Regions from separate parts of the Streptomyces sp. NPDC126497 genome, predicted to be linked through region 1. Evidence: riboswitches for the same ligand, from Rfam matches in the RefSeq annotation. Region 1 holds a riboswitch; the other holds the start of a gene.
What was found. A riboswitch is a leader RNA that binds a small molecule or an ion and turns the genes downstream of it on or off. The one in region 1 is predicted to bind glycine.

Region 1 (4,166 bases):
GTAGCCCTCGGCGTACTTGTTGGTGAGGACCGAGCCCTGGGCCTCCATGACCGCGACCGGGGCGAAGTTCTCCGAGGCGATCATCTCGAGGGTGGACTGCTGGCGGTGCAGCTCGGCGTCGACCGCGGCGGCCACCGCCGGGTCGAGCTCGTGCAGGGGCGTGTTCAGAACGGACATGCGGCTACAGGCTCCTCAGCCGGCGATCTCGGCGTCGTACTCGGCGGCGGTCAGCAGGTCGGCCGGCTCGTCGGTGACCCGCACCTTGAACAGCCAGCCGCCCTCGAAGGGGGCCGAGTTCACCAGCGACGGGTCGTTCACCACGTCCTCGTTGATCTCGGTGATCTCGCCGCTGACCGGGGAGTACAGGTCGCTGACCGACTTGGTGGACTCCAGCTCGCCGCAGGTCTCGCCCGCGGTCACGCTGTCACCGACCTCGGGGAGCTGGACGAAGACCACGTCGCCGAGCGCGTTGGCCGCGTGCTCCGTGATGCCGACCGTCGACACGCCGTCCTCGGCGGCCGACAGCCACTCGTGCTCCTTGCTGTAACGCAGCTGCTGGGGGTTGCTCATGGCCTGAATTCTCCTGTACGCGGGGGACTGCTGATGACGGTGGGGACTGTGTGCACCGCGGTGAGCAGGCACGACGTGCTCACCTCAGAAGGGGGAGCCGTCCGACGACGGTGTCACTTCCGGCGCTTGTAGAACGGCAGCGCCACGACCTGGTACGGCTCGTGGCTGCCGCGGATGTCCACGCCGACGCCCTCGGTGCCCGGCGCCGCGTGCGCGGCGTCGACGTACGCCATCGCGATCGGCTTGCCCAGCGTGGGGGAGGGGGCGCCGGAGGTGACCTCGCCGACCACCTCGCCGCCGGCCACCACCGCGTACCCGGCGCGGGGCACCCGGCGGCCCTCGGCGACCAGGCCCACCAGGACGCGCGGGGGCTCGGAGGCGGCCCGCTCGGCGGCCTCGGCCAGGGCGGCGCGGCCCACGAAGTCGCCCTCCTTCTCGAACTTCACCACCCGGCCGAGACCGGCGTCGAAGGGCGTGAGGGAGGTGCTCAGCTCGTTGCCGTACAGCGGCATGCCCGCCTCCAGGCGCAGCGTGTCCCGGCAGGACAGCCCGCACGGGACCAGCCCGGCGCCCTCGCCCGCCTTGGTCAGCGCCTGCCACAGCTCCACCGCGTGCCCGGGCTCCACGAACAGCTCGAAGCCGTCCTCACCGGTGTAGCCGGTACGGGCGATGAGCGCGGGGACGCCGGCGACCGTGCCGGGCAGGCCGGCGTAGTACTTCAGACCGTCCAGGTCGGCGTCGGTGAGCGAGGCGAGGATCCCCTGCGACTCGGGGCCCTGCACGGCGAGCAGCGCGTAGGCGTCGCGGTCGTCGCGGACCTCGGCGTCGAAGCCGGCCGAGCGCTCCCGCAGGGCGTCCAGGACCACCTGGGCGTTGGAGGCGTTGGCGACCACCAGGTACGCGGTGTCGTCCAGCCGGTAGACGATCAGGTCGTCCAGGATGCCGCCGTCCTCGCGGCAGATCATGGTGTAGCGGGCGCGGCCCGGCTTGACGCCCCCGATGTCGCCCACCAGGGCGTGGTCGAGGAGGGCGGCGGCCCGGGGGCCGGTGACGGTGATCTCGCCCATGTGGGAGAGGTCGAACAGGCCGGCCTTCGTGCGGACGGCGTTGTGCTCGTCGCGCTCGGAGCCGTAGCGCAGCGGCATGTCCCAGCCGGCGAAGTCGGTCATCGTCGCGCCGAGCGAACGGTGCAGGGCGTCGAGCGCGGTCCGACGGGGTTCGGTACTGCTCATCGGTCGGTCTCCCAGGGCGATGGGGGTCCCCCCGCGCGAGTTCGTTCGAGCGCGGGGAAGGCGAGGACGTTCCTCCCCATCTGTCATCGGAACCTGAGAGGTTCGCCACGACGCCCACGCAGGGGACGGTCCTGGCTTGCACCTTGGGTGGAGCCGCCGGAGCACCGCTGGATGCCCCGGGACGGCCCGCTTTTCAGATGTGCCTCGCCCGCGCGGTAACGGGGCCTGAGAGATTCAAGGGAGGGACTTGCTCCTTCGGCGCCCCGGCGGCAAACGGTGCCGGGGACTCTCCCGCGCGGATTCAAACGGCCGGTATGCAGTTGGCGCGCACATCATTGCACGCATCACGGGGAGGCGGCAGGGGGACCCTTCCCAGGGGGGTGCACGGGGCGTGCGGGTGCCGTCACGGGGAGCTGTGACGAGCCTGTTCCAGGAAACGGACGGAAACGAGAGGCGCCGGCATTACTTTCTTTTTACACTCGGCGGGGATCGGTACTCGTACCTGGCCCCAGGGGAGGACGATCTCGGTGAACAGGACCACGGCGTGCGCCACCACCACGGGCGTCGCGCTGCCCCCGCAGCCGGCCGCGCCGGCCCGGCGGGCCCGCGGCGCGCTCCCGGCGCCCGTCGTCCGCGACCTGCGCGCACGGGCCGGCCGCAGCCCGCGCGCCCTGCTCTTCGGGCCCCGGGACCTCGTCGCGGTCACCGGGCTCCCCGGCAGCGGCAAGTCCACGCTGATGCGCCGCGCGGTGCACGGCGTGCGCGTCGACTCCCAGGACACCCGCGACCGCTGGGACGCCCGCATGCCGCGCCTCCTGCCGTACGCGGTCTACCGCCCGCTGGTCCGGCTCGCCCACTACGCCGGGCTGCGCCGCGCCCTGCGCTCCGGCGGTCCGGTCGTCGTGCACGACTGCGGTACGCAGGCCTGGGTGCGCCGCTGGCTGGCCCGCGAGGCACGCCGCCGGGGCGCGAGCCTGCACCTGCTGCTGCTCGACGTCACCCCGCAGCAGGCCCTGGCCGGTCAGCGGGAACGCGGGCGCGGCGTCTCCCGGTACGCGTTCCTGCGCCACCGCGCGGCGAGCGAGCGGCTGCTGCGCGCGGTGGAGCGGGGCGCCCTGCCGGCGGGCTGCGGTTCGGCGGTCCTGATCGACCGGGACGCGGCGGACGCGCTGCGCCGGATCGGCTTCACGGGCTGACCGGATAGCCTTTCCAGCCACAGCAGTGGTTCCAGGCAGCAGGCGGTAGGCAGATGGACTTCCCGGCGGACTTCCCGGCACAGGCGCACCCCCATCCGCACGGCGGGTGGCCCGGCAACGAGCTGGAGGAGGTGCTCTCCGCCTCCCTCGGCGTCCCCTCGGCGGGCGGCAGGGTCGTCGAGGTGCTGGGCCGCAGCTTCGTCTGGGTCCCGCTGCCGAACGGCGGCGGTCCGGACAGCGGCCCGCTGGACCTGCCCACCCTGGAGATCGACGGCCAGGCCTACGTCCCCGTCTTCAGCTCCGAGGAACAGTTCCGCCAGGTCGTCGGCCCCCACCTGTCGTACACCGTCGCGCCCGCCGTGGAGTTCGCCCGCGGTCTGCCGCCGCAGGCCGGGATCGCGGTGAACCCCGGCGGCGTGGTCGGCATCCCGCTGCCGCCGCCGGCCGTCGCCGAACTGTGCCGGGCCGGACGCGGCCCGCTGGACGGCCCGGCGTCCGGCGGCCGGGTGCGGCTGTTCGAGCCCGACTGGCAGGACGACCCGCTGGACTTCCTCGCCGCGGCCTCGGCGGAGTTCGACTCCATCGGCGTGGTGACCGCCGCCCGCCGCTGCCTCGCCGCGATCGAGACGGCCGACCCGGTCCTCTTCGTCGGCGTGGAACTCTCCGGCTGGGAGGGCGACGCCCGCGCCCTCCCGCTGGACGCCCTGGGCCGCGCCCTGGGCCGGGCCCCCGCCCCCTGGCCGGTCAACCTCATCGTCCTGGACATCGCCCAGGACCCGGTCGGCGACTGGCTCCGCACCAGGGTCCGTCCCTTCTACCAGCGCGAGCTCTGACCCCCTGGGGGTGCGGGGCCGTACCGGTGTGCGGCTCCGCGGCGCGGGCGCGTCCAACCCCCGGGGCGTGGGGCCGTACCGGTGTGCGGCTCCGCGGCGCGGGCGCGACAAGCCGTGACGGGCCCGCCCCCGCCCAGGCGCCGCGGCCCCGGGCCCTTCCGCACTCGCCGCACGGTGGTCCGCCGCACCGCAGCCCGCCGCGCGGCGTCGGCTTAAGCTAGGTGCGTTGGCTGGCGAGGTACGGAGGGGCGATACAAGTGAGCGCTGGCACCGCGGCGGCCGGGCAGGTCGAGCACATGCTGCGCCAGGTGACGCCCGGGCGTTACGACGCGTAC
Region 2 (4,166 bases), on a different contig from region 1:
GTCCTCGGACTCGGTGGGCTCGATCATGAGCGTGCCGGCCACCGGGAAGGACATCGTCGGCGCGTGGAAGCCGTAGTCGATCAGCCGCTTGGCCACGTCGTCGACGCTGACGCCGGTCGCCTTGGTCAGCGGGCGCAGGTCGATGATGCACTCGTGCGCGACCAGGCCTCCGGGACCGGTGTAGAGCACCGGGTAGTGCGGCTCGAGGCGCTTGGCGATGTAGTTGGCGCTGAGCACGGCCACCTGCGTGGCCCGCTTCAGGCCCTCGCCGCCCATGAGCCGGACGTACGCCCACGAGATCGGCAGGATGCCCGCCGAACCCCACGGCGCCGCCGAGATGGGCCCCACGCCCGTCTCCGGGCCGGCCTCCGGCTGGAGCGGGTGGTTCGGCAGGTACGGCGCCAGGTGCGCCCGTACGCCGACCGGGCCGACACCGGGACCGCCGCCGCCGTGCGGGATGCAGAAGGTCTTGTGCAGGTTCAGGTGCGAGACGTCGCCGCCGAAGTGGCCCGGCTTGGCCAGACCCACCAGCGCGTTGAGGTTGGCGCCGTCCACGTACACCTGGCCGCCGGCCTCGTGCACCTCGGCGCAGATGTCGGCGACGTGCTCCTCGAACACGCCGTGCGTCGAGGGGTAGGTGATCATCAGCACGGACAGCTCGTCACGGTACTGCTCGATCTTGGCGCGCAGGTCGGCCACGTCGATCTCGCCGTCGTCGGACGTCTTGACGACGACGACCTTCATCCCGGCCATCACGGCGCTGGCGGCGTTGGTGCCGTGCGCGGAGGACGGGATCAGGCAGACGGTGCGCTGCTCGTCGCCGTTGGCCCGGTGGTAGCCGCGCACGGCGAGCAGACCGGCCAGCTCGCCCTGGGAGCCGGCGTTGGGCTGGAGGGAGACCTTGTCGTAGCCGGTGACCTCGGCGAGGCGTTCCTCCAGCTCCCGGATGAGCGTGAGGTAGCCCTGCGCCTGCTCGGCGGGCACGAAGGGGTGCAGCTGCCCGAACTCGGGCCAGGTGACCGGCTCCATCTCGGTGGTCGCGTTGAGCTTCATGGTGCAGGAGCCCAGCGGGATCATGCCGCGGTCCAGCGCGTAGTCACGGTCGGAGAGCCGGCGCAGGTAGCGCAGCATCGCGGTCTCGGAGCGGTGCTGCTGGAAGACGGGGTGGGTGAGGTACTCGTCGTCGCGCAGCAGGGCGTCCGGCAGGGCGTCCCGCGCCGCCGCGTCCAGGGTCTCGACGTCGCCCTCGACGCCGAAGGCGCTCCACACGGCGGCCAGCTGTGACCGGGTGGTGGTCTCGTCGCAGGCGATCGAGACGTGGTCGGCGTCGACGAGTCGCAGGTTGACGCCGTTGTCGCGGGCGGCGGCGACGGCCTCGGCGGCCCGCCCGGGAACACGCACGGTCAGCGTGTCGAAGTAGGAGCCGTGCACGATCTCGGCCCCGCCGGACCGCAGTCCCTCGGCGAGGACGGTGGCGTAGCGGTGGGCGCGCCGGGCGATCAGGCGCAGCCCCTCCGGGCCGTGGTAGACGGCGTACATCCCCGCCATGACGGCGAGCAGCACCTGGGCGGTGCAGATGTTGCTGGTGGCCTTCTCCCGGCGGATGTGCTGCTCACGGGTCTGCAGGGCCAGACGGTAGGCCTTGTGCCCGTCGGCGTCGACGGAGACGCCGACGAGCCGCCCGGGCAGGCTGCGCGCCATCTTCTCCTGCACGGCCATGTAGCCGGCGTGCGGCCCGCCGAAGCCCATCGGCACGCCGAAGCGCTGCGTGGTGCCGACCGCGATGTCCGCGCCCAGCTCACCGGGCGACTTCAGCAGGGTGAGGGCGAGCAGGTCGGCGGCGACGGTGACGAGCGCGCCGAGCGCGTGCGCCTGGTCGATGACCGGCTTGATGTCGCGGACGGCACCGGAGGCGCCCGGGTACTGGATCAGTACGCCGTTGATCTCGCGCTCGGCGAGGTCCGCGGGGATGCCGTCGCTCAGGTCGGCGACGACGACCTCGACGCCGGTGGGCTCGGCGCGGGTCTCGATCACGGCGATCGTCTGCGGCAGGGCGTCCGCGTCGACCAGGAACAGGCCCTTCTTGTTCCTGCCCATGCGCCGCGACAGCGCCATCGCCTCGGCGGCGGCGGTGCCCTCGTCGAGCAGCGAGGCACCGGAGGTCGGCAGTCCGGTGAGCTCGGCGACCACGGTCTGGAAGTTCAGCAGCGCCTCGAGCCGCCCCTGGGAGATCTCCGGCTGGTACGGGGTGTAGGCCGTGTACCAGGCGGGGTTCTCCATCACGTTGCGCAGGATCACGGGCGGGGTGAAGGTGCCGTAGTACCCGAGCCCGATCATGGAGCCGAGCACCTCGTTGCGGTCGGCCAGCGCGCGCAGCTCGGCCAGCACCTCGGCCTCGCTCCGGGCACCCGGCAGGTCCAGCGCGTCGGCGTTCTTGATCACGTCCGGCACCGCGGCGGCCGTCAGCTCGTCCAGCGAGCCGTAACCGACCTGGGCGAGCATCTTGGCCCGGGCCTCGTGGTCGGGTCCGATGTGGCGCTGTTCGAAGGGGATTCCCTGTTCGAGCTCGGAGAGCGGAGTGCGAGGGGCGGTCATTGAGGAGGCCTCCTGGTCCGACGACCTTCGAGGGGCACCACGGCGCGGGTGCCCGGACGGCCTCCCCCTCTGTCATCTCAACCTGAGAGCTTCACCGGATCGCCCGGAGGCGTCCGGCTTTCACCGTCGGTGAGAGCGGAAGCCGTCGACACCCGCCCTGCTTTCCAGAGTGACCTCGTCCGTGCGGTACGTGTGCCTGAGAGATTCCGGGGAGGATTTGCTCCTTCGGCGCCTCCGATGGTGCCTGGAGGACTCTCCCGCGCGGGGTCAGCAGCCGTTTGCCAGCGTACCAGCGAGCACCACACCGGGATGTTCGAGTGGCCGCCCGGTCGATTGTGCCGTTCTGTAGTGCTTACGGATGAGTTTGCGACCTATGGAGGGCCCGTGCAGACCGACATCGATCCGCGCCATCTGATCGGCCGCAAGGCGTTCGACCGCAACGGAAACCGGATCGGCACGATCGACGAGGTCTACCTCGACGACGCCACCGGCGTGCCGGAGTGGGCGGCCATACGCACCGGCCTGTTCAGCAGGGACGCCTTCGTCCCCCTGGAGCCCAGCGTCCTCGTCGACGGAGCCCTCCACGTCCCCTTCGAGCGCGCCCTCATCAAGGACGCCCCCGACTTCGGCGTGGGCCGCCACCTCTCCCCCGAACAGGAACTCCAGCTCTACCACCACTACGGTCTGGACGTCGCCGCCCCGCCTCCCCTCGCGGACCGCGACTTCGGCAAACTCGCCGGCAACGACAAGCCCGCCTGATCCGCCCCGCCCACCGGCCCGGCGCCGGCCGCCGCGCCCTCGTCCTCCCCGGGCCTCCGGGGCACCAGCGGCAGTGGCTGTGCCGGCTCCAGGGCCGGGTCCTCGACGCGGAAGGTCTTCACCCGGCCGGGCTCCGAGCCGGGTGTCTCGAAGCGCACGGTGACCCGGCCCAGTCCGCTGCCCTGCACCCAGCCGTGCCCGTAACCGGCGTGCCGTACGTCGTGCCCCGCCGGCCAGCGCCGCTCGGCGGGCGTCTCCCGCTCCGGCGCGGGCCCGGTCCCGCTCTCCTCGGGCGGGAGGTCCTCCGGCGGGCCCGCGGCCTGCGCGAACAGGTCCTCCTGCGTGAAGTCGGCCAGGCCGCTCACCCCGACGCCCAGCAACCGCACCCCGCCCGTCGTGTCGACCGAGTCCAGCAGCCGCGCGGCCGCCTCCCGCACCACCGCCGGATCGTCCGTGGGCCCCCGCAGGGTCTCGGACCGGGTGAGGGTCGAGAAGTCGTACCGGCGCACCTTCAGCACGATGGTCCGCCCCGACAGACCCGCCGCCCGTAGTCTGCGCACACACCGGTCCGCGAGCCGCCGCACCTCCGTACCGACCCGTGTCCGGTCGTGGATGTCCACGTCGTACGTGTCCTCCACCGACACCGACTTGGCCTCCCGCTCGGCCACCACGGGCCGCTCGTCCCGGGCCAGCGCCATCGCGAACAGCGCCTGTCCGTGGGCCTTGCCCAGCAGTCGCACGAGCTCGTCCTCCCCCGCGTCGGCGAGCTCGCCGACCGTGTGGATCCCCGCGCGCCGCAGGTGGTCCCCGGT

Region 2: linked by a shared signal. The riboswitch ahead of gcvP (aminomethyl-transferring glycine dehydrogenase) and the one ahead of gcvT (glycine cleavage system aminomethyltransferase GcvT) in region 1 are both predicted to bind glycine.

What each region holds. Positions count from the first base shown of each region.
Region 1 is NZ_JBEORT010000027.1:11,513-15,678, reverse strand. It holds gene glyA (serine hydroxymethyltransferase) at 1-177, opposite strand, end outside; gene gcvH (glycine cleavage system protein GcvH) at 193-570, opposite strand; gene gcvT (glycine cleavage system aminomethyltransferase GcvT) at 684-1,802, opposite strand; glycine riboswitch at 1,873-2,005, opposite strand; glycine riboswitch at 2,006-2,106, opposite strand; gene ABTY20_RS14770 (AAA family ATPase) at 2,330-2,998, shown strand; gene ABTY20_RS14765 (enhanced serine sensitivity protein SseB) at 3,052-3,831, shown strand; gene ABTY20_RS14760 (enhanced serine sensitivity protein SseB C-terminal domain-containing protein) at 4,089-4,166, shown strand, end outside.
Region 2 is NZ_JBEORT010000084.1:16,196-20,361, forward strand. It holds gene gcvP (aminomethyl-transferring glycine dehydrogenase) at 1-2,595, opposite strand, end outside; glycine riboswitch at 2,770-2,865, opposite strand; gene ABTY20_RS27245 (PRC-barrel domain-containing protein) at 2,980-3,354, shown strand; gene ABTY20_RS27250 (DNA polymerase IV) at 3,273-4,166, opposite strand, start outside.